DNA from 3 places in the Bacillus sp. V33-4 genome. Region 2 is predicted to be linked to each of the others. Evidence: predicted binding sites of a transcription regulator. Region 2 holds the regulator's gene; each other region holds the start of a gene.
What was found. The regulator Rex, encoded in region 2, represses fermentation and respiration genes when NADH is low (regulators of the CRP and FNR family bind a similar motif). The targets are predictions, from matches to a motif close to TTGTGAAATATTTCACAA.
Positions count from the first base shown of each region.

Region 1: the regulator Rex is predicted to act here: its motif matches at 852-869, upstream of pflB (formate C-acetyltransferase).
Region 3: the regulator Rex is predicted to act here: its motif matches at 5,847-5,864, upstream of CVD23_RS12655 (hemerythrin domain-containing protein).

Region 1 covers NZ_PGVC01000050.1:12,384-23,089, reverse strand. Annotated here, with positions in the region: gene CVD23_RS17570 (DUF421 domain-containing protein) at 1-675, shown strand, start outside; gene pflB (formate C-acetyltransferase) at 967-3,192, shown strand; gene pflA (pyruvate formate-lyase-activating protein) at 3,346-4,092, shown strand; gene CVD23_RS17555 (biotin transporter BioY) at 4,359-4,907, shown strand; gene CVD23_RS17550 (hypothetical protein) at 4,960-5,277, opposite strand; gene CVD23_RS17545 (DUF6501 family protein) at 5,776-5,979, opposite strand; gene CVD23_RS17540 (gamma-glutamylcyclotransferase) at 6,065-6,931, opposite strand; gene CVD23_RS17535 (AMP-binding protein) at 7,117-8,757, opposite strand; gene CVD23_RS17530 (secondary thiamine-phosphate synthase enzyme YjbQ) at 8,916-9,314, opposite strand; gene sda (sporulation histidine kinase inhibitor Sda) at 9,620-9,754, shown strand; gene odhB (2-oxoglutarate dehydrogenase complex dihydrolipoyllysine-residue succinyltransferase) at 9,856-10,706, opposite strand, start outside.
Region 2 covers NZ_PGVC01000048.1:3,616-14,321, forward strand. Annotated here, with positions in the region: gene tsaD (tRNA (adenosine(37)-N6)-threonylcarbamoyltransferase complex transferase subunit TsaD) at 1-141, shown strand, start outside; gene CVD23_RS17185 (ABC-F family ATP-binding cassette domain-containing protein) at 380-2,308, opposite strand; gene moaC (cyclic pyranopterin monophosphate synthase MoaC) at 2,450-2,941, shown strand; gene CVD23_RS17195 (redox-sensing transcriptional repressor Rex) at 2,969-3,619, shown strand; gene CVD23_RS17200 (YdiK family protein) at 3,728-3,931, opposite strand; gene CVD23_RS17205 (CPBP family intramembrane glutamic endopeptidase) at 3,932-4,663, opposite strand; gene groES (co-chaperone GroES) at 5,016-5,303, shown strand; gene groL (chaperonin GroEL) at 5,365-6,999, shown strand; gene CVD23_RS17220 (FixH family protein) at 7,335-7,835, shown strand; gene CVD23_RS17225 (STAS domain-containing protein) at 8,072-8,902, shown strand; gene CVD23_RS17230 (ASCH domain-containing protein) at 9,273-9,725, shown strand; gene CVD23_RS22050 (hypothetical protein) at 10,702-10,706, opposite strand, start outside.
Region 3 covers NZ_PGVC01000032.1:90,601-101,306, forward strand. Annotated here, with positions in the region: gene CVD23_RS12620 (electron transfer flavoprotein subunit beta/FixA family protein) at 1-777, shown strand, start outside; gene CVD23_RS12625 (electron transfer flavoprotein subunit alpha/FixB family protein) at 816-1,838, shown strand; gene CVD23_RS12630 (FAD-dependent oxidoreductase) at 1,831-3,126, shown strand; gene CVD23_RS12635 (ferredoxin family protein) at 3,126-3,410, shown strand; gene CVD23_RS12640 (metal-sensing transcriptional repressor) at 4,124-4,423, shown strand; gene CVD23_RS12645 (four-helix bundle copper-binding protein) at 4,742-5,119, shown strand; gene CVD23_RS12650 (hypothetical protein) at 5,396-5,734, opposite strand; gene CVD23_RS12655 (hemerythrin domain-containing protein) at 5,929-6,450, shown strand; gene CVD23_RS12660 (MFS transporter) at 6,531-7,763, opposite strand; gene CVD23_RS12665 (ATP-binding protein) at 7,956-9,452, opposite strand; gene CVD23_RS12670 (MarR family winged helix-turn-helix transcriptional regulator) at 9,608-10,045, shown strand; gene merR1 (mercury resistance transcriptional regulator MerR1) at 10,247-10,645, shown strand.

The sequences.
Region 1 (10,706 bases), on a different contig from region 2:
ATCCTAAAAGCGATGATTATTTACCTCGTAACGATTGCCGTAATGAGGCTTATGGGAAAGTCGTCAATTGTACAGATGACTCCTTATGATCTTGTAGCCATTATCATTATCGGAACAGTAGCATCAGAACCATTAATCAGCACCGAGCTTATTCCAAGCCTGATTACACTGGCCATCATTACAGCTATGTATATCCTCTTTTCTTTTTTAACGTTACACCCGCTCGGAAATAGATTATTTCTCGGTGAACCAACCATCCTTATTAAAGATGGAAAAATCATTGAAGACAACCTTGAAAAATCGCATTTATCTGTTTCCCAGGTTCTTTCGATTTTGCGCAGCAAAGGTTATCCGAAGGTGGCTGACGTTGGATACGCTGTTCTGGAGCCTATAGGTGAGATCAGCATTGTTCCGAAAACAGAAAATACACCGGTCACCGTTGACCACTTAAATATTAAAATCGAGGATGAAGGCTTGCCCATTGCCGTTATTATTGACGGCAGGATTCAATCGCGAAATTTAAAACTATTACATATACGAAAGGATTGGCTGATTGACAAATTGGTTTTAAATCAATTGGAACCAAAAGCTATCATTTACGCCTATATAAATGAAAAATCCAAAACGCTCGTTGTCAATCCGCGCAAGTCTGAACAAAAAATCATTGATCCGTGAGAATGTAAAATAGAAAACTCGGTTTGGTAGAGCTTCCTTTTTTTATATAACAGTTGATGATTTTTTGACTATAATTATAATACAGATTGAATTGTGAATATTCCCCTCCGTTTATTCTCTAAATTTTTTAACATGAATAAACCCTTTATTTTAATGGTTTTTTGACATTCTACATATTGTTCATAATTTCACAACATTTTGTGATGTTGCTCATATTTTAACCTGTTATACTTGAGTTAGGATTTAAATATGCTTCTGTTATATAATTTAATCTAACTTGAGGTGAGTATGATGGAAAAGTGGAATAGTTTTTCAGGAGGAGCTTGGCAGCAGGAAGTAAATGTCCGCGATTTTATTTTAAGAAACTATACGGAGTATAAAGGCGATCATTCATTTTTAGAGAAGCCGACCGATGCAACAGAGGCACTCTGGACACAAGTGATGGAATTAACAAAGAAAGAACGCGATAACGGCGGTGTCCTTGATATGGATACAGAGATTGTCTCAACGATTACATCTCATGGCCCCGGGTATTTAAACAAGGAAACAGAAAGGATCGTCGGCGTCCAGACGGATCAACCGTTTAAGCGTTCCATGCAGCCTTTCGGGGGAATCCGCATGGCTTCACAGTCCCTTCAATCATACGGGTATGAACTTGATAAGCAGGTCGAAAAGTTTTTTACCGACTATCGCAAAACCCATAACGCAGGTGTTTTTGATGCTTATACAGAGGAAATGAAGCTTGCCCGGAAGGCAGCGATTATTACAGGTCTGCCTGATGCTTATGGCCGTGGAAGAATCATCGGTGATTATCGGCGTGTTGCCCTTTATGGTGTAGACTTCCTGATCCAGGAAAAGAAAAAGGATTTGGCTGCAACAAGCAGTGTGATGTCTGAAGAAAACATGAGGCTGCGTGAAGAGCTTTCTGAACAGATTCGTGCTTTGAAAGAGTTAAAAGAGCTTGCCGCAAGCTATGGTTTTAATATCTCCGAGCCTGCCGCAAATGCACAGGAAGCATTTCAATGGTTGTACTTTGCTTATCTGGCTGCCATTAAAGAGCAGAATGGTGCTGCGATGAGCCTTGGAAGAGTTTCCAGCTTCCTCGATATTTATATTGAACGGGATCTTGCAAATGGAGTATTATCAGAGAAGGAAGCTCAGGAATTGGTTGACCATTTTGTCATGAAGCTTCGCCTTGTCAAGTTTGCCCGAACTCCCGATTATAACGAATTGTTCAGCGGCGACCCAACCTGGGTGACAGAATCAATCGGCGGTATGGCTTTGGACGGCCGCTCACTTGTGACAAAAAGCTCATTCCGGTTTCTTCATACGCTTAATAATCTTGGCCCGGCGCCCGAACCGAATTTAACCGTGCTATGGTCAGAACAGCTGCCGGAAGGATTCAAAAGATATTGTGCTAATATGTCCATTCAAACCAGCTCAATTCAATACGAAAATGATGATATTATGAAGCCGGAATATGGCGATGACTATGGAATTGCCTGCTGTGTTTCCGCAATGGAAATCGGAAAACAAATGCAATTTTTCGGGGCAAGGGCTAATTTAGCGAAAGCCTTATTATACGCAATCAACGGCGGAATAGACGAAAAGCTGAACATTCAAGTCGGTCCTAAATACCGTGCGATTACATCCGACGTACTAGAGTATGAGGAAGTATTGGAGAAATTCGATGGAATGATGGAATGGCTGGCGGGCCTTTATATCAATACCTTGAATGTCATTCATTATATGCATGATAAATATAGCTATGAACGGATCGAAATGGCTCTTCATGATACGGAAATCCTCCGTACAATGGCAACAGGGATTGCCGGATTAAGTGTAGTTGCTGATTCCTTAAGTGCAATCAAGTATGGCCGTGTTCGGGTTATCCGCGATGAAAACGGGCTCGCAACCGATTTTGCAATTGAAGGTGATTTCCCTAAATACGGAAATAATGATGACCGTGTTGACGGCATTGCCGTTGAAGTTGTAAAACGTTTTATGAAAAAGCTTAAGAAGCACCAAACATACCGAAATTCTGTTCATACAATGTCTATTTTAACGATTACATCCAATGTCGTTTACGGTAAAAAGACAGGTAATACACCTGACGGACGGCGCGCCGGAGAACCATTTGCACCTGGTGCGAATCCTATGCATGGCCGGGATACGAAAGGAACACTTGCTTCCCTTTCATCCGTTGCAAAGCTGCCATACAGCTACGCATTGGACGGAATCTCCAATACATTCTCGATTGTACCGAAAGCTTTAGGCAAAGATGAAGACAGCAGAATCAGCAATCTAGTTTCAATTCTTGATGGCTATGCGGTAAAAGCAGGACACCATCTCAATGTTAACGTCTTTAACCGTGAAACGTTGATGGACGCAATGGAGCATCCTGAACTATACCCACAGTTGACGATTCGTGTTTCTGGATATGCCGTTAACTTTATTAAATTGACACGCGAACAACAGATGGATGTTATTAACCGGACATTCCATGAGTCCATGTAACAACCCTGTTAATCTATCAATATAATTATGTTTAAGATTTTCACGCGCCGTCTCCCTCCCCTGCTTAGCCGGGATTAGGAGACGGCCCGCTAATATTGTTTCACAACGGCTCAAAATCTTCTAAGCTCTCTCAAGTGAAAGGGGTTTCTCATCATGATTGGAAATATACATTCAATAGAGTCCTTTGGGACAGTCGACGGACCAGGAATTCGCTATGTTATCTTTACACAGGGCTGCTTGCTGCGCTGCCAGTTTTGCCATAATGCTGATACTTGGGAAATCGGTTCCGGAAAACAAATGGCTGTTTCCGAAATCATTGAGGAACTAAAGACATATTTGCCTTTCATTCAAGCTTCAGGGGGAGGAATTACGGTAAGCGGCGGTGAACCACTTCTGCAAATTCCGTTTTTGACTGCATTATTTAAAGAATGTAAAAAGCTCGGCATCCATACAGCTATCGATTCTTCGGGCGGGTGTTATTCAACTGCCCCACACTTTCAGGAACAGCTGAAAGAGCTTCTAATTTATACTGATCTTGTTTTACTAGATTTAAAGCACATCGACCGAAAAAAGCATATCAAATTGACAGGAATGGGCAACGAACATATTCTTGAGTTTGCAAAATTCCTTGACCAACATGATACTCCCGTCTGGGTTCGCCATGTCCTCGTCCCAGGGGTCACTGATGATCTAACAGATTTGCAGGAGCTCGGAAACTTTATTGGCCAACTGACCAATGTACTTAAGGTTGAAGTGCTGCCCTATCATAAGCTGGGTGTTTATAAATGGGAAGCACTGGGACTCGAATATCCGTTAAAGGGTGTTGAACCACCACGCGAAGAGAGTGTTGTAAAGGCTTTAAGTCTGTTAACAAGTAAAGTTGTGCTAAGACGTGATTGATAACTTATAAATAGATTGAAAGAGTTGACACCGAAGGACGACCCTTCGGTGTCTTCTTCTGTTTTTGGACTTCCTCATTTATTGTAGTCCCCCCTCTCTTATCTTAAAACGCAACTCGCAAACATCACAATTGTTATAAATTTTCGAATTGTTTATTGACTTTTAGTTGGCAAGCTTTTAAATTAAAAATGTAAACCTATATATAAAATAAGTTAACAAAAAAGGGGGATGAAACATTGAATAAACATCAAGTAAAACTTAGGATGATGATTGTGACCGCCTTATTTGCTGCTGTGATTGGCATTCTTGCGCAAATTACGATTCCATTGCCGCTAGTGCCGATTACCGGGCAAACTTTGGCGATTGGTTTGGCAGCAACCATCCTGGGAGCGAGGTTTGGGACTTTAGCGGTTATACTTTACCTGATTATCGGGGCGGTTGGAGTGCCTGTGTATGCTGAATTTTCTGGTGGAGCATCCGTATTGGTGGGGCCAACCGGCGGTTATTTAGTCGGGTTTATACCGACTGCATTTCTAATTGGATTTATCCTGGAGAAGACTTCTTTCACTTTTAAAAATGCAATGATTGCCAATAGTTTAGGGATGATTGTGACTTTAATTTTCGGAACAGTTTGGCTGAAAATTGCGGCTGACCTCACGTGGACAGCTGCTCTTGCCGGCGGATTTACGCCGTTTATTATTGTCGGCCTTATTAAGGCAGCGCTTGCTTCATGGATAGGAGTTCTCGTCAGAAAACGGCTTCATTCGGCTAAATTGCTTATTCTTGATCAGGTGGAAATAACGAAAACGTATTAATTAAAGCACCTGGCAGTCAATGTGCTGTCAGGTGTAAGTATTCAAAGCTATATTAAGCGATGTCAAACGTTTTTTTGTATTCCGGTTCACAGTTAACGCAGATGTATTCATCATTGTCTATCAAAGTAGTGTCTGCTTCATTGTACTCGATTCCGCAAAATGAACACTCGACCATTTCTTCTTCATAATGCTCGGCGAATTCAGGCGTTGGACTATGAAACTTAATTTCTTCGACCCATATTCCGGTTGTATGTTTTAATTCATTCTGCAAATATCTTTGCGCTTCATCGGCTGTTTCCCAAACACCAAAATCCCAAAGAAGCTCGTTTCCGTCACCCGGATTTGTCATCAACCCGTACACCTTTCTCATATGCATTGTCCCCTCTCACAGAATTTTGGTTTTAAAGGCTTGAAGTTGAAAACGTTTGTTTATTCATATCCGTTTTTCGGATTACTCAAACCGCCTCCTGCTATGAAACTTTTTCCGGTCACAGCCGTATTAATAAGCGAATCAGTTTTCCGATCGAACATGGATTGATTCACAGTTCTTCTATATCCTAGCTTTACCGACACGGCAATGAAAATTCCCGCTCTGGAATGAGAGCGGGAATATATTTTTATTGGCATTCTATTTAAGCTTTTCGAGCAGGTTTTTCTTGACGTCCGGCCACTCTTCAGCAAGTACACTAAAATATAGTGAATCCCTTGCTAAACCCTCTCTGATTATCCTGTCCTTACGGAGAGTGCCTTACTGCATCTCCTTCCAGACTAAATAATTCATTCCATAACGGCATCCCCAGCGTCTCCCCTTTTTTAAATTTGCAGTAATGAACAAAGACAGCAGCCACAGCCACTGTCCATTAAATCATTATGCTTCCTGGAAATATTCTTTATAATAACCACCGACTTTACCTGTGTTGTCAACGATAAAGTAAAATTCTTCGGTTTCATTTTTAACATCGTAAGTCTTTCCGGCCGTAAGGGCACGGTTGACAATATATTTTTTGGCGTCAGTATGTACACAATTCACTTTTTTTAATGTATCTCGCTCATTCCAGATTTGATGGATCATTCTCTAGCCACTCCTTCAGGTTATTGTCTTTACAGTATAATGAACAAACGCAAAGTAAGGCAACTTTATTTAAATAGCTCCATCATCACATTGTTTTCGGCAAGCCGAGCCTGTGCAGTTCGCTTTCAAGCTTTTGGTAATACTCTGTGCTTAGCCGGCCTTTTGATCCTCTAAGAATCTCAATGACATAGTGGGCAGGCGGGGCAAGCTCCTCCTTTTTGTTGTAAACATGAAAGGTCAGAACATTGGTCAAAACAGTTTCGCCGACTTTTATATCAACAAAAGCAGGCCTGTACCAGCCGCCCCGAAATCCTTCGCGTTTGAATAAATATTCGGCAGCTTCAAACGGAACATCATATACGATCCCTTCCGTGACCCCGCCATCCTCGACAATGTCCGCCCGTCCACCATCGGGCCTGGCAAATAAATATTTCATCGAGTAACCGTCGAGAATTCCTGACCCCTTCACTTTCGCAAAAAGGTGGCCTACACCTGCTATTTCAAATCGTTCAGTATCCATACAGGATCCGTATGCAAAATAAAAAAATCTTTCAGGCTGTTCCTTCAAAAATCGATAAAGCTTCCAGTCGCCATCCAAAATCGGCTCACCGAGGATATCCATTTTTTCAGAGATGTATATATACGCTTCTATTGTTCCTTCATCGGTATGGACCGTTTGAATGATCCGCTCATACAGATTGTCCTCGTCGCCTTCAACAAAACCTTCCAATTGGTCCACATCTTTTAGTTGCTCTGCGGTTATTTCGAATATCTCTCCGTATGTTTTTGATTCAAGCGACGGCTTTACGACAGGATAGCCAAGGCCTGTATCGTAAAGTTCACCATAAACCCAACCTTGTTCGGCAATGCACTTGCTCCCTTCGATATAAATGTGATTGTCCTCGTGCTTTCTTAATGTTCCGTACACAAAAACCTTGATCTTGTCTGTCATGTTTACGGCTCCTTCTCTTGTCAGTTTGTAAAAATCTACAACAATTTTTAATCTCAATTATATTGTATTAGAAAAACTGAATTTTTTCATAAAAAATAAAAAACAGCAGTGGATGCTGTTTGGTCATAAGGTTTACTTATAGTTGGAATAGCAGCAATATTTATCTATCTGCTCTAATAGGTTATTTAATTGGCTCCAATCCGTTGTTTTGCCTGCTCACGCAACCGGAATTTTTGAATCTTCCCGGATGCTGTCATTGGATAGGCCTTCGTAAATTCAATATAACGCGGAATCTTGTGGCGGGAGATTTTGCCCAGGCAAAAGTCGCGAAGATCTTCAGCCGTGCATGCCTCCCCTTCTTTCAAAATAACCCAGGCCATCACTTCCTCGCCGTATACGGAATCAGGAACACCAATCACCTGCACATCAAGAACCTTCGGGTGGCTGTACAGAAATTCCTCGATCTCTCGAGGGTAAATATTTTCGCCTCCCCTGATGATCATATCCTTTAACCGGCCGGTTATTCTGCAATAGCCGTTCTCATCCATGATGGCCAAATCACCAGTATGCAGCCAGCCTTCTTCGTCAATCACTTCCTTCGTCGCTAGGGGATTTTTATAATAGCCCTTCATTACATGGTAGCCTCTTGTGCACAGCTCGCCTTGTACACCCTTTGGAAGTTCCTTGCCGGTTCCCGGCTCGACAATTTTCACCTCGACGGATGGAAGTGCACGGCCGACCGTTTCTACCCTAAGCTCGATGGGGTCGTCTGTTCTTGTTTGTGTAATAACCGGAGAAGACTCTGTTTGCCCATACGCAATCGTGATTTCGCGTGCACCCATTTTTTCAATAACTGCCTTCATGACCTCAATCGGACAGTTCGAACCAGCCATAATTCCGGTCCGTAACGAACGAAGATCATATGTTTCAAACTCGGGATCATTGAGTTCCGCAATAAACATCGTTGGTACGCCATGCAAACCTGTACACCTTTCCGCTTCTACGGTTTTGAGGACGGTTTTTGGATTAAATTCTTGAACCGGTACGATCGTCGCCCCGACCGAAACACATGCCAGTGTTCCAAGGACGCAGCCAAAACAATGAAAAAAAGGTACGGGAATACAGAGGCGATCTTCTTTTGTGAGCTTCATACAATTAGCAATGTTATATGCGTTGTTGACAATGTTGCTATGCGTGAGCATGACTCCTTTTGGAAAACCAGTGGTACCTGATGTGTACTGCATATTAATGACGTCATCCGGGTCGAGGCTGTTAAGACGTTCATTTAACTGATTTTCAGAAACTTCTTCTGCGAGCTCGAGTAAATCGGACCAACTGTATGTACCAGGATAACGATTTTCGCCCAAAACAATTACATTTTTTAAAAATGGCAGCCGGCTGCTTTTGAGCATACCTGGTTGTGAATTTTTCAGCTCGGGAACAATTTCATAGAGCATGTTCAGGTAGGACGAATCTTTGTATTTTTCCATGAGGATAATTGTCGTGGAGTCTGATTGCTGTAATAAGTATTCAAGCTCGGATGTTTGGTAGTTTGTATTCACCGTGACGAGGACGGCGCCCATTTTTCCGGTTGCAAACTGGCAGGCAAGCCATTCAGGCGTATTTGTAGACCAGACAGCAATATTTTCTCCTTTATCGAGACCGAGTTTCATTAGCCCTTTTGCTATCTTGCGGCAATAATCATTAAATTGTTTATAAGTCAGGCGCAGGCCGCGGTCAGCATAAATGACCGCTTCGTGATCGGGATGAGCATGTGCTTTTTCTTCTAATAAATGACCAACCGTTTTCGTTAATAACTCTGCCATGGAAAGCTCCTCCTTAGCAAATGTTTTATAATTCGAGGCAAACGCTTACAATGAATAATAACATGTTTGTTAGAAAATTCAAACTTCTTTCTTATTAAAAAAAATCCCATTAAAGAACCACTGCCTTATTACTGCAGTGGCTTCATATTTCAACTATTTTAGCCGGTTATTTTTACATAAAAGTTTCTTGTTCTTGGCCCGTCAAATTCACAAAAATAAATACCCTGCCAGCGGCCGAGGAGAAGCTTTCCGTTTGTGAGAATCACATGGCAGGACGCGCCAATCGTGCTTGCTTTCATGTGGGCGGCGGTGTTTCCTTCTTCATGGCGATCCAATGTGTGTTTCCATGGATAAGTTTCATCAAAGCGGCGGATCATATCCCTTTTCACATCAGGATCCGCATTTTCGTTGATCGTAATCCCTGCTGTTGTATGCGGGCAATAAATGATTGCGGTGCCTTCCCTTACACCGGATTCCTCGACAAGTTTGCCGACAATTCTGGTGATTTCATTCATTTCATCACGATGGTTCGTTTCGATCGTAAACTTTTTTAACATTGACAATGCCCCTTTCTGGATAATTGGTTCAAAAAGCAGTATTCATTTAAATTCTCTTTCAAATTCAGTTTTCCCTTTCTTTTCGCAAGGAGGAGATGAAAAATAGCGAAAAAAGGTTGACTATCGGGCAGAAATAATTCCCTCATTTACAAACAAAATGCAACAGCCGTTCAAAATGACTCGTCCATTAGTCCCTTTTTGAAAAATATTTAAAAAAAGCCTTTTCAAATCTAGAAAAAACCTATACAATATATAAAAATTGAATATTGAGAAATCCTTTAACTTACCGAGGAGGTACATGCAGAATGAAAATTATGAGTAATGAACAGTTGGTTGTCTCGTATCGTGATGCATTAAAGTCGGAAAAGGATAAGGACTGGGCTAAGATTTTAAAAGATGAAATTCAAAGACGTGGACTAAGGCCATTTAAAAACAGGTGATTAAGAAAGCCGTTTAGCATTTCAGCTAGACGGCTTTATACATGCAAAAAAACAAAAAATTAAGCCATGGGCGCATCAGAGCGTGCCATGGCTTAATTTAATTATCCTTCAAGCAACAAGGATTCCGGGTCTTCGATCAGTTCTTTTATTTTGACGAGAAAGGAAACAGCTTCTTTGCCATCGACGATCCGATGGTCGTAGGAAAGCGCGATGTACATCATTGGCCGGTTTTCGGATTTTTCTGCGTCAATCGCAACCGGACGGAGCTGGATTTTATGCATGCCAAGGATACCCACCTGAGGTCCGTTCAGAATTGGAGTGGACATCAATGAACCGAACACTCCACCATTTGTGATTGTAAACGTTCCGCCTTGCAAATCTTTCAAGGAAAGTTTATTGTTTTTTGCCTTATTGGCTAACTCCATAATATCTGCTTCGATCTCAGCAAAATTTTTGCGGTCAGCATCGCGGACAACTGGAACAACGAGCCCCTCTTCGGCTGCAACAGCAATGCCAATATCGTAAAACTTTTTAAGAATAATTTCATCGCCCTGAATTTCTGCGTTTAAGAGCGGCGACTTTTTAAGTGCTGCCACAGCCGCTTTTGTAAAGAAAGACATAAAGCCGAGGCGGACATCATTTTCCTCGAAAAACTGATCCTTGCGGCGTTTGCGGAGGTCCATAACTGCTGTCATATCGACCTCATTAAAAGTTGTCAGCATCGCCGCTGTTTGCTGTACTTCAACTAAACGGTTGGCAATCGTCTGGCGCCGGCGTGACATCCGGATCCGTTCTATTTTCTTTCCATTCTCTGTTCCGCCGATCTCAGGTACAGCCGGCTTCTGAACAGGTGAAACTGCTTGCTGTGGTGCAGAAGCGCTCGGTTTAAACGATTCGACATCGTGTTTCCTGACCCGTCCGAGTGGATCGACAGTTGGTACAGCGCTTAAAT
Region 2 (10,706 bases):
GTGATTCCACCATTGTCTTTATGTACCGATAATGCAGCGATGATTGCAGCAGCTGGAAGTATTTTAAATGAAAAAGGGATCAGGGCTAATTTAGCTTTGAATGCCAATCCAAGTTTAGATCTAGCTATCCACAATGAATAAACGGAAACTCCCTGTAATGGGAGTTTTATTGTGGATAAGTAGCCCTTATTGTTTGTTGACCTGTGAAAAATGTGGATAAATCGGCTGAGTTTTGTGGATAATGTGGAAAAACTCACTAATGCTCATGAAACAAAGAGAAGACTTGTGGATAAAGTTGTGTATAAATTAAAATTTAAAAATCACAATATAGATAACGAGAAAAGGGCATCCCAAATTATGTTTTTGGGACACCCTTATATTAATTTTCTGCTAATTCAGCCCATTCTTCCATTAACGCTTCAAGCTGAATTTTGGCTAAATTATTTTCTCCGTTGATTTCTAAAACCTTCTCGTGATCCTGATAAATATTTGGCTCGCATAAGAGCTGTTCATTTTCGCTAATTTTCTCTTCCAGCTTTTCAATCGTCTCTTCAATCTCTTCGATTCTTCTCATCCGCTGGCGCTCAAGTTTTTTGGCTTCTTTATCCTGGCGAAAAGCATTTTTATCCTGCTTCGCAGGTGTGGCATCGGCAAAGCCTTTTTCTTTCTCCTCAAGGGCGCGCAGCTCTTTTATCTCCTGTTTTTTCTCGATAAAGTAATCGTAATCTCCAAGAAATTCGCTAGCACCATGTTTATCCAGTTCAATCACTTTCGTTGCAATACGGTTGATAAAATAACGATCATGGGAAACAAATAGAATCGTTCCCGGGTAATCGACAAGGGCGTTCTCCAGAATCTCTTTGCTGTCCAGGTCAAGATGGTTTGTCGGCTCATCGAGAATTAAAAAGTTGGCATTTTCGATCATTAATTTGGCGAGGGCGAGCCTTGCTTTTTGGCCGCCGCTCAAGGTTGACACGGTTTTTAACACATCGTCACCTGTAAATAAGAAATTGCCGAGGATTGTCCTGATTTCTTTTTCATTCATAGATGGGTATTCATCCCACAATTCATTAAGGACTCGTTTATTCGAGGTTAATTCTGCTTGTTCCTGATCATAATAACCGATTGAAACATTTGAACCGTAATGGATGTCGCCGGCCAGCGCTGGGAGCTTCTTAACGATCGTTTTTAGAAGAGTTGACTTTCCGACTCCATTTGGCCCAACCAAAGCAATGCTTTCACCTCTGGTTAGCCTGAACGAGATGGCCTCAGAGACTTTTTCATTCCCATACCCAATTGCAACATTCTCTGCTTTTAATACGTCGTTGCCGCTTTGGCGCTCAATATCAAACGAAAAAGAAGCAGACTTTTCGTCCCCGAGGGGCCTGTCCATAACGTCCATCTTCTCCAACTTTTTTCGGCGGCTTTGCGCCCTTTTTGTCGTTGAGGCCCTCGCAAGGTTGCGCTGTACAAATTCCTGCAGCTTTGCAATTTCATCTTGCTGTTTTTCGAATTGTTTCATTTGTTGCTCGTACATCTCTGCATTTTTCTCCAGGTAAACGCTGTAGTTTCCTAAATACTTCTGGATGTGCATACGGGATAACTCATGGACCTGATTGACCACTTTATCTAAAAAGTAGCGGTCATGTGAAACGATCAGAATGGCTCCCTCATAACCTTGAAGATATTGCTCGAGCCATGACAGGGTATCAATATCTAGATGGTTCGTTGGCTCGTCCAAAATTAAGATATCAGGTTTTTTTAATAACAGCTTTCCAAGTGCCAGACGCGTTTTTTGCCCCCCACTTAAGCTTGAAATTTTAGTTGTATAATCAAAGGATTGAAAGTTTAGTCCGTGCAAAACAGATCGAATATCAGCTTCGTATTGATAGCCGCCATCTTCTTTAAATTGCAGCTGCAGTTGGTCATATTCATTAAGGATTTTGTTATAAAGCCGCGAATCTTCTAGCGTGGAAGGGTCAGACATCTTCGCCTCGAGGCTGCGCAGCTCTGTTTCCATTTTCCTGAGCGGATCAAATACAGTTAACATTTCATCCCAAATCGACATCGCGGATTCTAAACCGCTGTCTTGTGCCAGGTATCCAATCGAAACTCCTTTCGGCTTGATGATCTCGCCTTGATCATACGACATCCGGCCGGCGATAATTTTTAATAGCGTGGACTTTCCGGCTCCGTTTCTGCCAACAAGAGCAATTCGATCACGCGTTTGTAATTCAAGCTTTATATTCGATAAAATAAGATCGGCGCCAAAATATTTTGATAGTTGGTTAACCTGTAGTAATATCATTTGTTTTCACCTCAATTGCCTTAGAAATAGTGTATCGCATTCACAGAGGGTGAGCAATAACAGTGATTTTGTGAAAAATAGTACAAAGTTTACACAAAAATGTCAAAATAGTGTATGATTTTGTTGTGAGGTGTAGAGAAAATGTCGGATTTTACTCATTTTAATGAAGAAGGAAGAGCGAAGATGGTCGATGTAAGCAGCAAGCCGGAAACGGTCCGAACGGCAATCGCCCGTTCAAACATAACCGTAAACCAGGTTATATATGAACAAATTACCCGCAATGAAGTGAAAAAGGGTGATGTCCTGGCAGTAGCCCAGGTCGCTGGAATCATGGCAGCGAAAAAAACCGCGGAGATCATCCCAATGTGCCATCCCATTCCACTAACAGGGATTGATATCGCTTTTGCGTGGGAAAACGAACAAGAGAATTATAGTCTATCTATTCATGTTACCGTAAAAACAAAAGGAAGTACAGGAGTTGAAATGGAAGCGCTAACAGCTGCTGCTGCTTGCGCATTAACCGTTTATGACATGTGCAAAGCAGTCGATAAAGGCATGGTTATCGGCAAAACATACTTAGTTGAAAAAACGGGTGGAAAAAACGGTGATTTTTTTAGAAAAGATAAAATATAGCTTAAACATAAGAGGGTGGGGATCACATTGGCGAATGAAACGGTGAAAATTCCACAGGCAACCGCTAAACGGCTGCCTTTATACTACCGGTTTTTAAAAAATTTGCATTCATCGGGAAAACAGAGAGTTTCCTCTGCCGAATTGAGTGAGGCTGTGAAGGTTGATTCGGCAACAATCCGCAGGGATTTTTCCTACTTTGGTGCATTAGGCAAAAAAGGTTACGGATATAATGTTAACTATTTATTATCTTTTTTCCGGAAGACACTTGACCAGGATGAGTTAACAAAGGTGGCCTTAATTGGAGTTGGGAATTTGGGAACTGCCTTTTTGCATTACAACTTCCTTAAAAATAATAACACGAAAATCGAGGTTGCTTTTGATGTCGATGAGGGTAAAGTGGGTAAAACTATTGGAGAGGTTCCCATCTTTCACATGGATGACATGGATAAACAAATCGTTGCAGCCGATATCCAGGTTGCCATTTTAACTGTCCCGGCCCCTGTTGCTCAACCGATTACGGACAGGCTTGTCCAGGCCAATGTAAAAGGGATATTAAACTTTACTCCAGCCAGATTAAATGTCCCGGCTGCGATCCGCGTTCATCATATAGATTTGGCGGTTGAATTGCAGTCGCTCGTCTACTTTTTAAAGCATTACCCGACAGAAACAGAAGAATAGGGTTATCGAAGAACAAGCTATTAGAAAAAATACAATGGCTAGAAAATAAGCATAAGAAAAGCCTCTTTCACATCGAAGGAGGCTTATCCTGGTTAACGCAGAACGACGTTACTGTTGTTTTTTAACTTTTTGTATTTTGAAGTGCAGGACAACCATTCTCAGTCCTGACCCAAAGTCAAAAGTCGCTAATAGAACAAGTAAATAGCTGACAAATCCCCAGCCATGTTCATGGACTCTTTGGACCGCAAAATAGGTGAACAACAATCCTAGTACAATGTAGATAATCCCTGAACCTAAGGGAGACTGCCTCATTTAAAATCCTCCAATAAAGCTTTGAATTTGTTCTGCATCCTGAAGCCATTTTTCCAGTTTGCCCTGATTAAGCTGAATCACGACAACAAGAGTATTCATGGCGACATGGGCAAATATCGGTACGAGTATTCTTTTCGTTTTCACATAGAGAAAAGCGAACGTGAAACCCATGGCGGAGTACAGAAGAATATGCTCAAGCTCAAAGTGGGCGACAGCAAAAATGACTGAGCTGATTAGAGCGGCAAAAAAGAAGTTCATCCTTTTATAGAGCGAACCGAATAAAATTTTCCTGAAAACAATTTCTTCAAGTATCGGTCCGATGATCGAACTCACGATAATCACAATTGGAAAGGTTTCAATTAATCCGAGAATTTGCTGAGTGTTTTCAGAGCCCACTTCGATCCCAAAGATGCTTTCAATTGTAGCGGCAAATGATTGGGCAAAAAGTGCTATAAAGATTCCACCCACTGCCCATGCAATTGAGACAATAGGCGAGGCTAAGTGCCGTTCATCATTGAGCTCTAATTTCCTGTCATTTCTCAATAAAAAGAGAACAATCAACAGCGTTAGCGAAAAACTGATCACAATCCAGTAAGGAATCGCTAATTGCTGCATTTCCGCGCGACTATTTCCAAGAAGTAAACCTATATAAACGACAAGGGGAACGCCTGCCAGGCTGGAAACCTGCATCGTAATATATGCAATTAAAATTATCCAGTATTCCTTCTTCAATCAAAATAACTCCTTTATGGTACGAAAATATACTCCGTTCTATTTTACTAATAATCGGTCTAATGTTTCAAACAGTAAGGGTTGGAATCGCGATTTTTGTAACGAGCATAAATACGGTAAACTGTTATATACTGTTAAGGTTTTCGCCATTATGATTTTGCCTATTTAGAATGCCCTTAATTCAATGCTTAATGACATCATAAATGGATATCGCATTTTCTTTTAAAATTTTCAAGGTTCCTGCTTGCAAAAAAGAAATGAATTAATTATTATAATAATTGTGTTAGCACTCGGTTGGTAAGAGTGCTAATAAAAACAATATTACATATTTATTTAGAGGAGGTTGTTTCACTTGTTAAAGCCATTAGGTGACCGTATTGTTATTGAGCTTGTTGAAAGTGAAGAAAAAACTGCAAGCGGTATCGTATTACCGGATTCAGCGAAAGAGAAGCCTTCAGAAGGAAAAGTTATTGCTGTAGGTACTGGCCGCGATCTTCCTAACGGCGAACGCGCTGCCCTGGAAGTGTCTGTGGGCGACCGCATTATCTTCTCAAAATATGCTGGTACAGAAGTAAAATACGAAGGTAATGAATATTTAATTCTTCGCGAAAATGATGTTCTTGCTGTAGTCGGCAAGTAAGCTCCATCCAGGATAATTTGAAGATTATATCATTCATCAATATTTGAGGAGGTTTTTACAAATGGCAAAAGACATTAAATTTAGTGAAGACGCTCGCCGCGCAATGCTTCGCGGAGTCGACGCTCTTGCAAACGCAGTAAAAGTAACTCTTGGGCCAAAGGGACGCAACGTGGTTCTTGAGAAAAAGTTCGGTTCTCCGCTTATCACAAATGACGGCGTAACAATCGCAAAAGAAATTGAATTAGAAGATGCTTTTGAAAACATGGGTGCTAAGCTGGTTGCTGAAGTTGCCAGCAAAACGAATGATGTTGCCGGTGACGGGACAACTACAGCTACAGTACTTGCTCAAGCGATGATTCGCGAAGGTCTTAAAAACGTAACTGCAGGCGCTAACCCAATGGGTATCCGTAAAGGGATTGAGAAGGCGGTTAACACTGCAATCGAAGAATTAAAAGCTATTTCCAAGCCAATCGAAGGAAAAGCTTCAATTGCTCAGGTTGCTGCTATTTCTGCTGATGACAACGAAGTCGGCCAATTAATCGCAGAAGCAATGGAACGCGTTGGCAATGACGGTGTTATCACAATTGAAGAATCAAAAGGCTTCACAACTGAATTGGACGTCGTGGAAGGTATGCAGTTCGACCGTGGATATGCTTCTCCTTACATGGTTACTGATTCAGATAAAATGGAAGCTGTTCTTGATAATCCATACATCTTGATCACTGACAAGAAGATCGCAAGCATCCAGGAAATCCTCCCTGTTCTTGAGCAAGTGGTTCAACAAGGTAAGCCTTTATTGCTTGTTGCTGAAGATGTCGAAGGGGAAGCTCTTGCTACATTAGTAGTAAACAAGCTTCGCGGAACATTCAATGCAGTTGCTGTTAAAGCTCCTGGCTTCGGTGACCGCCGTAAAGCAATGCTTGAAGATATCGCGATCCTGACTGGCGGTGAAGTGATCACTGAAGAGCTTGGCCGTGACCTTAAATCTGCAACAATTGAATCTTTAGGACGCGCTTCTAAAGTCGTTGTTTCAAAAGAAAACACAACAATCGTTGAAGGTGCAGGGGAATCTGCTCAAATCGCGGCTCGCGTCAATCAAATCCGCGTTCAAATGGAAGAAACAACTTCTGAATTCGACCGTGAAAAATTACAAGAGCGCCTTGCTAAGTTAGCTGGCGGAGTAGCGGTTGTTAAAGTTGGTGCAGCTACTGAAACTGAGCTTAAAGAGCGCAAGCTTCGCATTGAAGATGCTTTGAACTCTACTCGTGCTGCTGTTGAAGAAGGTATTGTATCCGGTGGTGGAGTAGCGCTTCTAAACGTGTACAACCAAGTTGCAGCTATTAATGCTGAAGGTGACGAAGCAACAGGTGTCAGCATCGTATTGCGCGCAATCGAAGAGCCTGTACGCCAGATCGCTCACAATGCCGGCCTTGAAGGATCAGTTATCGTTGAGCGCTTAAAGCGTGAAGAAATCGGAACAGGCTTTAACGCTGCTACTGGCCAATGGGTAAATATGATCGAAGCTGGTATCGTTGACCCAACCAAAGTTACACGTTCAGCTCTTCAAAATGCTGGATCTGTAGCGGCTATGTTCTTAACAACAGAAGCTGTTGTTGCTGACAAGCCGGAGCCAGCTGGTGCAGGCGGCGGAATGCCTGACATGGGCGGCATGGGTGGAATGGGCGGCATGATGTAATAACGTTCTGTGAAACGTTGATACATCAAGGGTTGAGGGGTGTTTTTAAACTCCTAAATCCGAAATAAATCACATTTTTATCACATTTATTGCGAGTTTGTCATACTGAGAATGCTCCCGAAATGATTGTTAATCTTTTCGGTGGCATTCTTTTTTATGTTCTGCATTGTCGTTCTAAAACATAACAATCCCCGCACTCAGGGACAGGATTGTTTTCATTATAAGGTTTATTGCCCTTGTTCACAGAACACACAGTTTTTAAAAGTGATTTTTGTTATAATTAACATGTGTATGTTAAAAATGTAATGCTACTAAGCTAGGCAAGGATGACTATCATGAAGACGTTACTGTTCTCATTATTTTCTTTATTTATAATACTGGCAGGTTGTTCAAATGAAGCAAATCAACCTAGCAAACAAAATGAAGCTGAACAGAAGGAAAGCGCAAAAGACCACCAACATCAAGAATCTGCAGAGGAGCATCATCATGAAGAGCAAGCTCGAGAGCATGATGATGAACATGCTGCGGAAGATCACCATCATAGCAGTGCTTCCATCAGCATTAGTGTTCCAACTATCGTCTCTGTTAATGAAGATGTTGATTTATCTGCCAATATTCAAAGCGAAAATCAGCCTTTAACACAAGCGAATGTTCGGTTTGAACTATGGAAGGAAAATGAGGAGAAGCATGAGTTCATAGATGCAAGCGAAGCAAGTAATGGTGATTATTTTGTGAATACATCTTTTTCATCTCCTGGTGTTTATCACTTGAAAATTCATGTTGAAAAAGGCGAAGAAATACATGATCATAAAGAAACAACAGTCGAAGTTAAATAAATATGCGCGTAGATAAAGCCTTCTCTCGTCGAGAAGGCTTTATTTATATTCAACGTGAACGCAGGCTGAGCTGCTCTTTTTCGGTTTCGGAGATAGTGTGTAATAGTCTACTAGTTCAACTTTTAGAAGAAGTCAAACTCGAGACGTAACACTTAATAATGGTCCGTCTATCAAATAGTTGATACAATAGAAGAAAACTATTACCAAGTTGATAATGCGGAATAGGAGTGTACCAAATGGGGCTAACCATGGAAAAACAATATGCAGAATATTTCAGTAATAATAGTAACGATTTTCAAGAGAAACTGTTGAGCGAAGCAGGTAATGTGCGTGAAAAGATTGAAGAAATTTTGTTAGTCGGAAACATCGACCTCTTGAATAACGCACATAAGTTAGTAATGTATTCAATCGGTGAGCAAAATGAATCATTGAATGAGTTCGCCAGAATGGAAGGCGTTTCGTGGGCCAAACATAATTTGACGTTAGCCTTTAAGCTTGAATGGGTTCAAGCCATCCGCAGGACGGTATGGTACTTCCTGGAACGATTTGATGTGGACAGTGAGAATAAACCGTCTCATGAAAATTTTTTTGAGCTCGAACGACAAGTCAATGACCGAATCGACCAGTTCTTGAACGGTTTTTTTCTGAGTTACTCTAAGTTTAAAGACGATTTGATTAAATCGCAGCAGGCGATGGTGGAAGATCTTTCTGTTCCAATTATTCCTATTAGCCCAAAAGTATGTGTTCTGCCTTTAATAGGGAAAATTGACTTGTTTAGATCGAATACGATAGAAGAGAAAGCATTAATGGAAATTGCAAGGCTGCGGATTCAGACCTTGGTGATGGATCTCTCAGGAATCGCGCAAATGGAGACTGAAGTTATCCACCACATGATGAGGACTATCGACGGAGCGAATATGATGGGGTGTGAGTGTGTAATCACAGGGCTGCGTCCTGAAATCGTAAGGACAATCACCAAACTCGGGTTAACGTTTGAAAATAAAGCAGAAACAAAAGCTACACTGCAACAGGCACTGGAAGATTACCTGACTCCCACTGTATCGTAAACGCGAGTTCATTGATACTCCGTTTTACAATAATCGAATATCGATTAAACAAGCCGCATATCTGATAAAAGGTCATGTGGCTTTGTCATTCTATTTATTGAAGTCAAACGCCACGATCGGCTTGGTTTATACGGCATAAACTGAAATGATATTTGTTGATAAGATGGGTAACCATAATAACATCGTGTTGGCAATCCTTTTCCCAGTTCTCAGCCGGTGCTTTTATTTGAGTTGTTTATTGAATAACCCTCTGCATTTTCAGATATCGATAACTTGGTCAACAATAAATAAATAGCAAATATTTTTGTAGGGAATTTAAACATTCCATGCAAAGGGTCGTGCAGTGTGTTATCACTGAAAGGAGTGGAAAGTGAAAGTCCTATCTATTATGCAACCTTGGGCGATGTTAATTGTGCTGGGTGTAAAACAATTTGAAACAAGATCTTGGAGCACTAAACACCGCGGCCAGCTAGCTATACACTCAAGCAAAAAAATAGACAAATTCGCATGTAGGCAAGAACCTATTTGCTCTTTGCTTGCAAAGCATGGATACACAGCAAAGAATTTGCCAATCGGGGTAATATTAGCAACCAGTCATTTATCTGATTGCATTAAAGTAATTTTAGATACAGGAGCATCAGCTAGGCTAGATGATGGACGATTAGTCACTGGCATTGAATACTACTTTGGGAATTTTAGTGAGGGGCGGCTTGCATGGGAAATCCAACATATAAAAAAATTAGATAAGTACATTCCAGCCAAGGGCCAACTTGGCTTATGGAACCATACTATTACAACGCCGCATCCTGCGGAACATCCGTGAGGGCACTGAATGAAAGCTTGTGAATATTTAGCGAGTTTTTATTTGTTTGGTCCACCTGCTCCAGTTATAACACAAAACAATGGGAGCAGTGATTCAATGAAACATCCATACAAGCATAGCATGCCAATCCGAGGTTATACTAACAAACTCATGGCCAAGCAAAAAGCGGTAAAGACGGATATGCCTGCATGTCACATCGTAAAACAGTAAGCTGAAATAGAAGCAAGTCCTTCAATCTAATACGAAATCGGCGCGCTGTTCTGTCTGCCGTATAAAACTTGCCAAAACAATATAGCTAATCCATGGGAGGTGAGTTTATTGCCAGATAACAGGAAAAAAATGCTAAAGGGTGACAATGATCAGAATACTGACGAACTTATGCGAGGACCTATACATCCTCGGCCAGATGTTTCATGGTCGTGGGCTGAAAATGACGAAAAACAGGCAAAATCAGAAAAAACAACATCAAAACAGGAATTCAGTTAGTGATCTATACAACTTGAATTTAACATTTTTCAGCTATCTTGAGATGGGCTAAGAGAGCGGGTGCTTTTATGGCTACGAAGGACAAAACTCATTCGAAACATAGGCAAAGAGGTCTTCATAGGGCTCATGAAGTCCAAAACTCATTCGGAAAATAGGCAAAGTGTTCTTCATAGGATTCATGAAGGCCACAACTAATAGGGAATACTACAGAAATGTCCTTATGAATCCGATATAGGAAAAGATTAATAATTGGCGAGAAAAGCTATCTATTTCTAAACTATCAAAGCCCGCAAATCAATAATTCTTATATAGATGTTTTTTATGCGAAAACAAAAGATGAGTATGTAATTCCCATACATAATGGGCGGACTGAAATCTAAACACCCTTGTGGAATAGAGTTTACCAGGTCGTTTCATACTTAATAAAAAAGGAGGCTTCCTTTGAGTTCATGCGGGAAGCCTCTTTCGTATGTGTAAAAATGATTTATGGCTATT
Region 3 (10,706 bases), on a different contig from region 2:
ATTATCAAAATCAATCCGAAAACGAATACCCTTGACCGCCGCAGTGCCCCGGCAATTTTAAATCCGTATGATGCGCACGCTGTCCAGGAAGCAGCGCGGATTAAAAGGGTAACAGGCGGTACCATTTCCGTTTTATCAATGGGTCCGCCCCAGGCGACTGCCGTCATTAAAAAAAGCATTGAAATCGGAGCCGACAGGGGCTATTTGATTTCTGACAGAGCTTTCGCGGGGGCAGATACGCTCGCAACTAGCTACGCATTGTCGAAGGCCTTGGAACGAATATCAAAGGAGGATCCGATTGATCTGATTATTTGCGGAAAACACGCTATTGATGGGGATACAGGGCAGGTCGGGCCTGGCATCGCCCGAAGAATCGATATACCGCCCGTTACAAATGTGATTGAAGTAGCGGAAATAAACGAGAAAGAAAGAAGCGTATTAATCAAAAGAAAGCTCTCCAATGGCTACGAATTGATTCAGACTGAATTGCCGTGTCTGCTTACTGTGGAAAAAGAAATAAACGCAATCGAATATGCGCCGCTTCCAAATATGCTGAAAGCAGCGAGGTATGAGCCAGTGATCTGGACCGTAAACGATTTGGAGGACGTGGATCGGACACAGCTTGGTTTGAAGGGCTCGCCAACGATTGTCGGCAAAATGTTTTCACCTCCAAAGCCTGATGGAGGGAAACGGCTTGAAGGTGCACCAGAAGATCAAGTAACACAATTATTGGACCTCCTGGCAGATAAAAAGGGGTTATTCAAAGTACAAGCTTAACTATTCACAATAATATAATGGCGAGGTGGCCTGCTACAATGGAACATAGAGGTGTCTGGATCTTCATTGAACAAAACGAAGGAATCATTGAAGGAGTTTCCCTTGAACTGCTCGGTGCCGGAAGGAAGCTTGCTGATAAGCTTGAAGTACCGCTGGCAGGGGTGCTGCTCGGAGACGGAATTAAAGGGCTCTGCCCGAAAGTAATTTCCTACGGGGCAGACCAAGTATATGTTATTGATAACCCGGTATTGAAGACTTATCGGACTGAATCGTATATGAAAGGAATTATTTTTCTTGCCGAGAAATACAAACCGGAGATTTTCCTGTACGGGGCAACCCCGAACGGAAAAGACCTGGCAAGTGCAGTTGCCACTGATTTAAGCACAGGGTTAACTGCTGATACGACAATGCTCGATGTCGATGTCGACAAGCGGCTGCTCGAAGCAAGCCGGCCAGCGTTCGGAGGCAATATAATGGCGACGATCCTCTGCAAAAAACACCGGCCGCAGATGGCAACCGTAAGGCCAAAGGTCATGAAAGCACTGGAGCAGGATCCATCGAGAACAGGAGAGATCATTGAGGAACAAATCTCAATTAAGGAAGAAGATATGCGCACAAAAGTGCTGCAAATTGTGAAGGACGTAACAAAAACAGCAAGCCTGTCGGAAGCCCATGTCATTGTATGCGGGGGAAAAGGAATGGGTGATCTACAAGGCTTTCAGCTGATTCATGAGCTGGCGGAAACGATTGGTGCCAGTGTTGGTGGGACCAGGGATGTAGTTGAAGCAGGCTGGCTTCCCCATCATCAGCAAATCGGCCAGACAGGCGAAACGGTAACGCCGAAAATTTATTTTGCAATCGGTATTTCAGGGGCGATCCAGCATATTGTTGGCATGAAAAATTCGGAGTTCATTATCGCGGTTAATAAAGATCCAGAAGCGCCAATTTTTGATGTGGCAACGTATGGAATCGTTGGGGATGCACATGTCATCGTGCCTGAATTGATTAAACAGTTTAAACAGATGACAAAAGAAAAGGGCGGTGAAATCAGTTATGCCTGAGAAATTTGATGTAATCATTGTCGGAGCCGGACCGGCTGGAACAGCATGTGCCTATACGTGTGCAAAGAACGGTTTGAACGTTTTGCAGATTGAACGGGGAGAATACCCGGGAAGCAAAAACGTCATGGGCGGTGTCCTGTACCGAAAACAAATGGAAGAGATTATTCCTGAGTTTTGGAAGGAAGCACCATTGGAAAGACCGGTTGTCGAGCAGCGTTTTTGGATGATGGATAAAGAATCGGTTGTTTCTTTTGGCTATAAAGGTCTCGAATGGGGAATGGAGCCATATAATAATTTTACAGTTCTGCGTGCCCAATTTGACCAGTGGTTCGCCCAAAAGGCTGTCGAAGCAGGAGCCCTGCTCATTACCGAGACGGTTGTAACAGAATGTATTGTTGAAAATGGAAAAGTGATCGGTGTTCGAACAGACCGCCCGGATGGAGAAGTATTTGCCGATGTTGTCGTGCTTGCCGACGGTGTCAATTCACTGCTCGGCAAGCAGCTCGGATTCCATAAGGAATTCCGTCCTGATGAAGTGGCCTTGACTGTGATGGAAGTCATTAATCTTCCTAAGGAAACGATTAATGACCGTTTTAACCTTTCAGAAAACCAGGGCTGTACGATTGAAATATTCGGGGATGCAACAAAGGGAAATTTGGGTACTGCCTTTTTGTACACGAACAAAGACAGTTTGAATATCGGTGTCGGAACCACTCTGTCAAGCATGATAAAAGCTAAATTAAAGCCTTATGACCTGCTTGACTATTTAAAAAATCATCCAATGGTGAAGCCTTTTCTGGAGGGAGGGGAATCTGCCGAATATTTGGCGCATTTAATCCCGGAAGGCGGATATCATTCCGTTCCTAAAGTAGCCGGAGACGGTGTTGTCGTTGTAGGGGATGCAGCCCAGCTTGTGAATGCTATCCATCGTGAAGGTTCAAATATGGCAATGGCTTCCGGAAAAATGGCGGCAGAGACTATTGTCGAAGCAAAGCAGCGAAATGATTTTAGCGCATCGAGTTTAAATAAGTATCGGGAAGCCCTCTATAACAGCTTTATTATTAAAGATTTAGAAAAATATAAAGATGCAACCCACACCTTTGAGAACCATCCGCAATATTTGCGTGAATACGTCCCGATGATGAACCGGGTCGCAAGCAAAATGTTTACTGTTGACGGAACCCCAAAAAGGGATAAGCAGAAAGAAATTATCCGCAGTGTCAGAAACGAAAAAGGAACATTTAATGTATTGAAAGACATTTATCGTGCCTGGAAGGCGGTGAAATAATGTCCACAAAAACGATTGAAGAAAAACAGTACTTAATTCGCTTTAAGTGTGATACGAAATCCCATTTAACTGTCATGGACCACGATATTTGCATGACAAAATGTCCTGATAAAATTTGTACCGTTTTCTGTCCTGCCGAGGTTTACAAATGGGAAGGAACAAGGATGCAGGTCGGATACGAAGGGTGTCATGAATGCGGGAGCTGCCGAATCGGCTGTCCATACCAAAATATCCACTGGGAATATCCAAAAGGCGGACACGGAATCGTTTTTAGAATGGCATAGCCAATGAAATTAGTGTTTATATAAAAGGAAAAAAACGATGCGGGTCCGAGCATCGTTTTTTAGTTATCAAGCATAATTTTTTTCTTAATATGGACTTAACAATTTTATGCAACACTTTTGATATAACAACAAATAAACCATCATAATAGCTAATTACAAAATTTCAAAATGGAGTCTAAAAGGATTATAATCTTTCAGTAGTGGTAATTCTTATCTTTTTCTTAGTTTTAATTCAGTTTTTCCTCATTATTAATCTCTAATCTAACATAGATGAATCTAATAAAAAAAGAGAGAGGTGAAAATTTGCATTTCCTGCAGATTTCATCGTTATCTTAAGAACAAACAGGTAGACACTGGATTTAAAGTTCAATTTAAACAGAATCAAAACAGTACTTAAGTGCTTTCACCGAACCGTAAGATGCAATTAAAATTTCCTCCGTAAATATGTCTAAAATATGAATTGTATATTCAAAAAGTAAACAATAGGTTTTTTTATAGTTGATATACTTACCGGGGGTAGTATTTTATAAATGTAATAAAATTATATTTTGGAGGGTTTCTAATGGAAAAGACATCATTACTGGTTAAAGGCTTAATACACTTGTTTGGCCATAACCATTCCGCACATAACCACTCTGCAACGACAAAGCATCATCATTGATAAAATAGCTGCAAATAACGGGCATGTATTAATAAAACAAGGAGGTTAAATAATGGAGATACTTAATCTTGAAAAACCTCACTGTTTAGATCCAACATCCAAAAAAAAGCTGGTGGACACTTTAAGCAATATTGAAGGAAATGTTCGAGAAATTAATAGTTTAATTGAAAAAGACCACGACTTTGAGGATATTATCTTTCAAATTATCGCTTCCAAGGCTGCCTTAAAAAGTGTAGTATTCGTTCTTTTCGAAGAAAAAATGAAAAAATGTCTGGCTGAGCAAATTGAAAAAGACAACGAGGAAGAGTTAAATAAGCTGTTTATTACCTTTAACAGAATACTAAAAATATGAAAAAGCCCTGGCTGAAAAATTCCTGCCAGGGCTTTTATTTTTATTGTTCACTGCCCGCTTTTATGCAGCGATTGTGCCTGACATGCGGGTAACTTTTCCGTATTATTGTGGCTGGATTAGCACTCCGCCTTAAAACTTAATCATATTTTTAAGGGAAACATTTTAGGTTCTTTATGCCGCTTGCGGGAATCAGTAAAATCTGCTGTAAATTTGCAGAAAATATGCAAACATTTCTTGGGCATTTACCTACACTTGGTGAATGCGGAAACCATATGATACGACTGTTACGGCTAATAACAAAATTGGGGAGGAAATGCTATGCAAAGTATGGATTATGCGAAATTTAAATCTACTCATATGGAACACATGGGCTTGGTGAAGACAATCCAGGATTGTGAAATAACTTGTGAACATATGGGGACTATGGTGCTGCGAATGAGCGATGTTCATGCCAGAAGAAACCAACTGCTTCTATTGCGAGATTGTGCAGATATATGCACATTGTCAGCGAAATTAATCGCAAGAAACAGTTATGTGGAAAAGTCAGTTGCCGAATTATGTGCCCATATTTGTGAAATTTGTGGAAACGAATGCTTAAAGTTTCCAGATTCTCATTCACAAAGATGTGCACAAATTTGCTTGCATTGTGCCCAACAATGCCGGGCTTTTGCAAGATCCCGGCTGGAGAGTATGTAAGCAATCAAAAAAGTTTTCATGTAAACAAATAAAGAGGGTGTCCCAAAGATTGGATTTTGGGACACCCTCTACTTATAATTAATAAAAATGAAGCATTGGTTCCGTTAGTTGCAGCAGGAGGAATTGTTCTCGTTATTGCAATCATATTATTTGGTGTAAGTGAAGAGTTTTAGTGAAGAGTTATTCACAATTTGAATGATTATAAGTTTACCACTATATGTATGTAACTTCACAAACGTCTCGAAAAAGAGGGGAAGGAATGGATTAGAGGTTAGGTTAGCTTATTTGTTCAAACGGGGTTAATGAGGAGAGTTTGTCGTTTTTGCCGTTTTGCTCAAGGCTCCGGGCGAAGTCACAAGCTTTATGGAAGCAGTTAAAATCCGCTGATGTGTAAAATCGGCTCGACCAATCAAAGCTTCCCTCACAGTCTGCTGGATATACTGCCACTTTCCACTGATAATAATTTTTCTGGTCCGGTTCGCCTTCTAAGGCTATGAGCCAATGGGTGATTTTGTCTCCGGGAATGGGAAGGGTTTCTTTTAAAGAATTTAAGTCTTCGGGTCCAATTTGTATTAGCGATTTCTGGTAAAAGTCGCGATAATTTTCATATACCACTATAATCCCTCCATTTCATCAATCTTACTTGCTTCTATTATATGTGAAAATCAATAAAAATTAGCAACTTATTTGTTAAAATTTTTCGAAAATTAGTTTGATCTTTTCGATATTGTGATTGGCGTCACAACTTTTAGAGAAGCGGCCGCTTATACTGATCATAATAACTGTGATTGTCGAAGGAGAGATTGTTGATGGAAGGTTGTATGGGTGCTTTTGCAAACCGTAAGCCGGTCGAGTTGTCACAAGGATTAGCTTTGTTGAAGGAAGAACATCCGCCGTTGATTCAGTTGCTTGATGAGCTTGTAGAGCTATCCAAAAAAGTTGAAGACTCAGACCAAAAACAGGATGTATTTGCGATTTTAACTGAAAAAGTAAAAGCATTTTTTAGTAAGCTTGAGCGCCACTCAGAAAAAGAAGAAGGTATTCTGTTTAAAATGATGGAAGTTTATCTTGGTAAGGGAACGGGTCCAATTGCAGTCATGGAACATGAGCATGAGCAGGCCAAATCAATGATTCGCGGCTTTCTTAACAAAACTGAGGGTGACGGTCCATTATCAACAGAGGAAATGCATGCATGTACAGCATTTATTAGAAAAGCTTATTCAATACTAGTGGACCACTTCGCAAAAGAAGAAAATGTGCTGTATCCAATGGCGGAGAATTTGTTTACTAAGGAAGAAAAAGAATTGCTGTATGCAAGGGTTCAATCATAATAAAAAAACAGGGTAGAAGGACTTTTCCTCCTATCCTGTTTTCTTTTTTATACCAAAATCCGGAGACGAGCATATATTCCTTAATTCCACTGCTCCAACTTTTGATCGGAAGGAAGGAAGAAGGCCAGCAAACCGAGCAATGGAAGAAATCCGGTGAAAATGATCGTTTGTGAAAGCCCGATGAGATCGGCTAAATAGCCGAGCCCGATCGATCCAAGCGCCCCCATTCCAAATGCCAGGCCGACCGTCAAGCCAGCCATTGTCCCGATTTTTCCCGGCACGAGCTCCTGGGCGTAAACAACCGTGACAGAAAAGCTCGACATCAGAAGCAGTCCGCTTAAAGCAAGCAGCAAGAATGCTGCAAAAGGCGGAACAAACGGGATCAGCAATGATAACGGGGCGGTGGCGATCATCGAAACTAAAATAACCGTTTTCTTGCCAAACCGGTCGGCAAGCGGCCCCCCGAAAAATGTACCGATTGCACCGGTGATTAAGAAAGCAAATAGGAAAATTTGAGCTTCTTTAATTGATAGTGAATATTTTTCGATTGCGAAAAATGCATAGAAATTGGTGATCCCGGAAATGTACCAGGAGCGGGCAAAGATTAGAAACAAAATCAACAAGAGTGAAACCCAGACACCTTTGCGAATACCGTTCCCAGCTGTGCTATCTTTGCTGCTTTGCTTGCTTTTGAAAGAACGTTCAACTTTAAGCATGCCGGAATACCAATTGGCAATATAGATCAATAATCCGACCGCGGCCGCTGCAACTAATGTAAACCAGGCAGCACCGATTTGGCCGAGCGGGACAAGAATGACCGCAGTAATAAGCGGGGCAAGGGCCTGGCCTGAATTGCCGCCAACCTGGTAAATGGATTGGGCAAGCCCCCGGCGTGCCCCGGCCGCCATATAAGCAACTCTTGATCCCTCTGGATGGAAAACAGCAGATCCAAGGCCAATGAACAAGACGGACAGGACAACCAATTCAAACCGGGGTGCAAGAGCAAGGCCAAGAACGCCGAAAAGCGTAAAGGAAAGCCCGATCGGCAGCGCGAAGGGCGCTGGTTTTTTATCTGTGGCCATTCCAACGAGCGGCTGCATAATCGACGATACAATATTCAAAGCGAAAGCGATCATGCCAAGCTGCGTAAAGCTGAGCCCCATCGATCTTTCCAGAATCGGGAACATCGCTGGAACAACAGCCTGGATCGAGTCATTCAATAAATGGCAAATTCCGATAATAATTAATATTTTGTATGAAGTATTCGCACGGTCACGTGGCGACATGCTTGCAGCTATTGCAGATTGGCTCATGGAGTATCTCCTTTTATATGACTGTATAAATTTATAAAAGTACCATTTTTTATTCTTTCTTCTATATTACAAGATTATCAATTGTTTAAAAATGATTTTGTTTCTATTCTCGAAATTTATATGTAATAAACAAGCAAATAAACTAAACAAAAAGAAGAAGAGCATTGGACCATATTCCCAAAGCTCTTCCCTTTACTCAGCAAGCGGAAGGATAATTGAAACTTGAGTACCCTGCTTCTCTTTGCTGGTAATTTCAATCGTGCCGTTAAAGGATTGCACTATTTTTTTGCAAATCACAAGGCCGAGGCCTGTTCCCATATCCTTTGATGTATAAAAAGGGTCAAAAACCCTGTTGAGCGCTTGTTCAGAAATTCCTGAACCGGTATCGATAATCTCTATTTTGCAAGTTTCCTGTTCTTGCATCATATTAATTTCAAGATCACCGCCATTTTTCATAGATTCAAAAGCGTTTTTTGAAAGGTTCAAAATTACCTGCTTCATTTGGTCCTTTGTGCATTCAACCGGCAATGGAGTGTTTGGCAAATAGTAAGAACATCTAATGTTATGAAGATTTGCTTCGGAAGAAATGATCGGCTTCAGTTCGGTAAAAACTGACCTTATATCGATCATATCTTTCTTTTGGGCGGTCGGTTTACCCAGAATCAAAAATTCACTGACGATTTCATTAATGCGGTTGATCTCTTCATTGATGATTGAAAAATAGTAGAGGTCTTTCGGATCACGGTATTTTTCGCCCAACAACTGGACAAGCCCTTTAATGCCTGTAAGGGGGTTGCGGATTTCATGGGCTGTACTGGCTGCGAGTGAGCCTACCAGCTCAAGCTTTTGCGCTTCAATTTGCGCTTTTTCTTTTGCTGTTTGTTTTTTTAATAGATAGCACTTAATTAGAAGGAAAAGAATATGGAAAAAAACCAGGGTCCCAGCTATTAATGCGACCATTTCCTTTCCTGTATTCTTCCAGTCAAAGTCGGGAATTTCCGCTTTAATGCTCCATGGAAGCCGCTCAATTGGCATTGTCAACCACTCGTTTGCAGTTGAGCTCGTCTTTTCAGATCCATTGAAATTCATAATAATGTGGCTTTGTCCATTGACAATTAAAAGATTTGTGTCAGGTGTCAACACTCTCATAACATTTTCAATATAGTCAACCCTTAAATGGGCAACAAGTATCGAACTTAGTTCATTTCTTTCATTGATAACGGGTGCAGCCAGGCCAATCACGGTTTGACCATTTTCAAGAGTTTCCTGATGGTCGGATATAACCGTATCCTTCGTATTAATGGCAGTTCTAATATACTCCATGGAGGAATAATCAACATGATCGAGCAGTGATTGAGATCCGGTAACAACCGTTCCTTCTTCATTCAGTAAATAAAGGCCCCCATAGCGAGGGTCTTTTTGGTGTACTTGCTGGAGCAATGGCTCTAATTCTTGCGGGGAATCGATCATACTTTTAAGCGTAATTGCAATAATATCCAGGCTCGTCACGGTTTCAGTAATTAGCTGATCCCAGGTTCTTTGATGGATCGATGCAATCCATTGGGTATCAGCCTTTCGATGTTCGTAATCTTTCTGGATGAGATTATATATTTGTAAAAAGATTCCTAACATACTGGGCAGTATAACGATCAACAAATATAGCAACGCATTTTTATTAAGTTTTGGCATAGACACCTCTATTTTAAGTGCTTATAGGCAATTAAATTATAACTTAATTAAGGGTATTAAGCACTATGCCTTTATCTGGATTTATTGACACCATCCCGAAATTTTTCTATAATTTAGTTTGAAGTCGAGATATCTTTTTATAAAGGAAGATTTACATGAATTCTGAAGTTAACCAATCCTTAAAGCTATTTATCGTTCTTTCCAGGGCATATAAAGCGATTAATGAGCAGGTCAATAAAGCAATCCAGGCGAATGGATTAAACCCGACTGAATTTGCTGTTCTGGAGCTTTTATACCATAAAGGCCAGCAGCCGCTCCAGCAAATAGGCGGTAAAATTTTGCTTGCAAGCGGAAGCATAACATATGTCGTCGATAAACTCGAACAAAAAGGTCTTTTAAATCGTGCCGCTTGCCCGAATGACCGCAGGGTTACGTATGCGATTATTACGGATAAAGGCAAAGAATTCATCGAGGCTATTTTTCCCGAACACGAAGCAAGGATCCATGAGCTTATGGACGTTCTTTCCGAAGAGGAAAAAGCAACAGCAATCGAATTGCTAAAAAAGATCGGACTACCCGTCGCGAAATACTAACCACGGGTCCCTGTATAAAAGAGTTGTAAGATTGCCACTAGAGGCAGTCTTTTTTTATGCTCATAAAATTCGGGTTTCGTTTAATATTCAAATAGATTCTTACGAGAAACTGCTCGCTGACTATTATTAATGAGAAAAAGTAAGCTATATATTGACCCTGTACCTAAGTACAGGGTTTATACTGTATAGGAGGTGAAACAAATGCAATTACTTATAGGAGAATTGGCCAAGAAGTGTGATGTTAACAAAGAGACCATTAGATACTATGAACGTATAGGTTTAATTCCAGAACCTGAACGTACGGATTCAGGATACCGAATGTATTCAGAACGGATTGTCGACCGATTAAATTTCATTAAACGTTTGCAGGAATTGGGATTTACCCTAAATGAAATTGATAAATTGTTAGGTGTTGTCGATCGGGATGAAGCAAAGTGCCGTGATATGTATGACTTTACTGTTTCTAAGATAGAAGACATACAACGCAAAATTCAAGATCTTAAAAGAATTGAACAAATGCTCATTAACCTAAAAGAAAGATGCCCTGAAAACAAAGATATTTATGCATGTCCCATTATTGAAACAGTAATGGGAAAATAAGAAAAGAACATTATGAGAGACACATTATCAGGCCATGTTTGGTTTCTACTCGCATTATTCA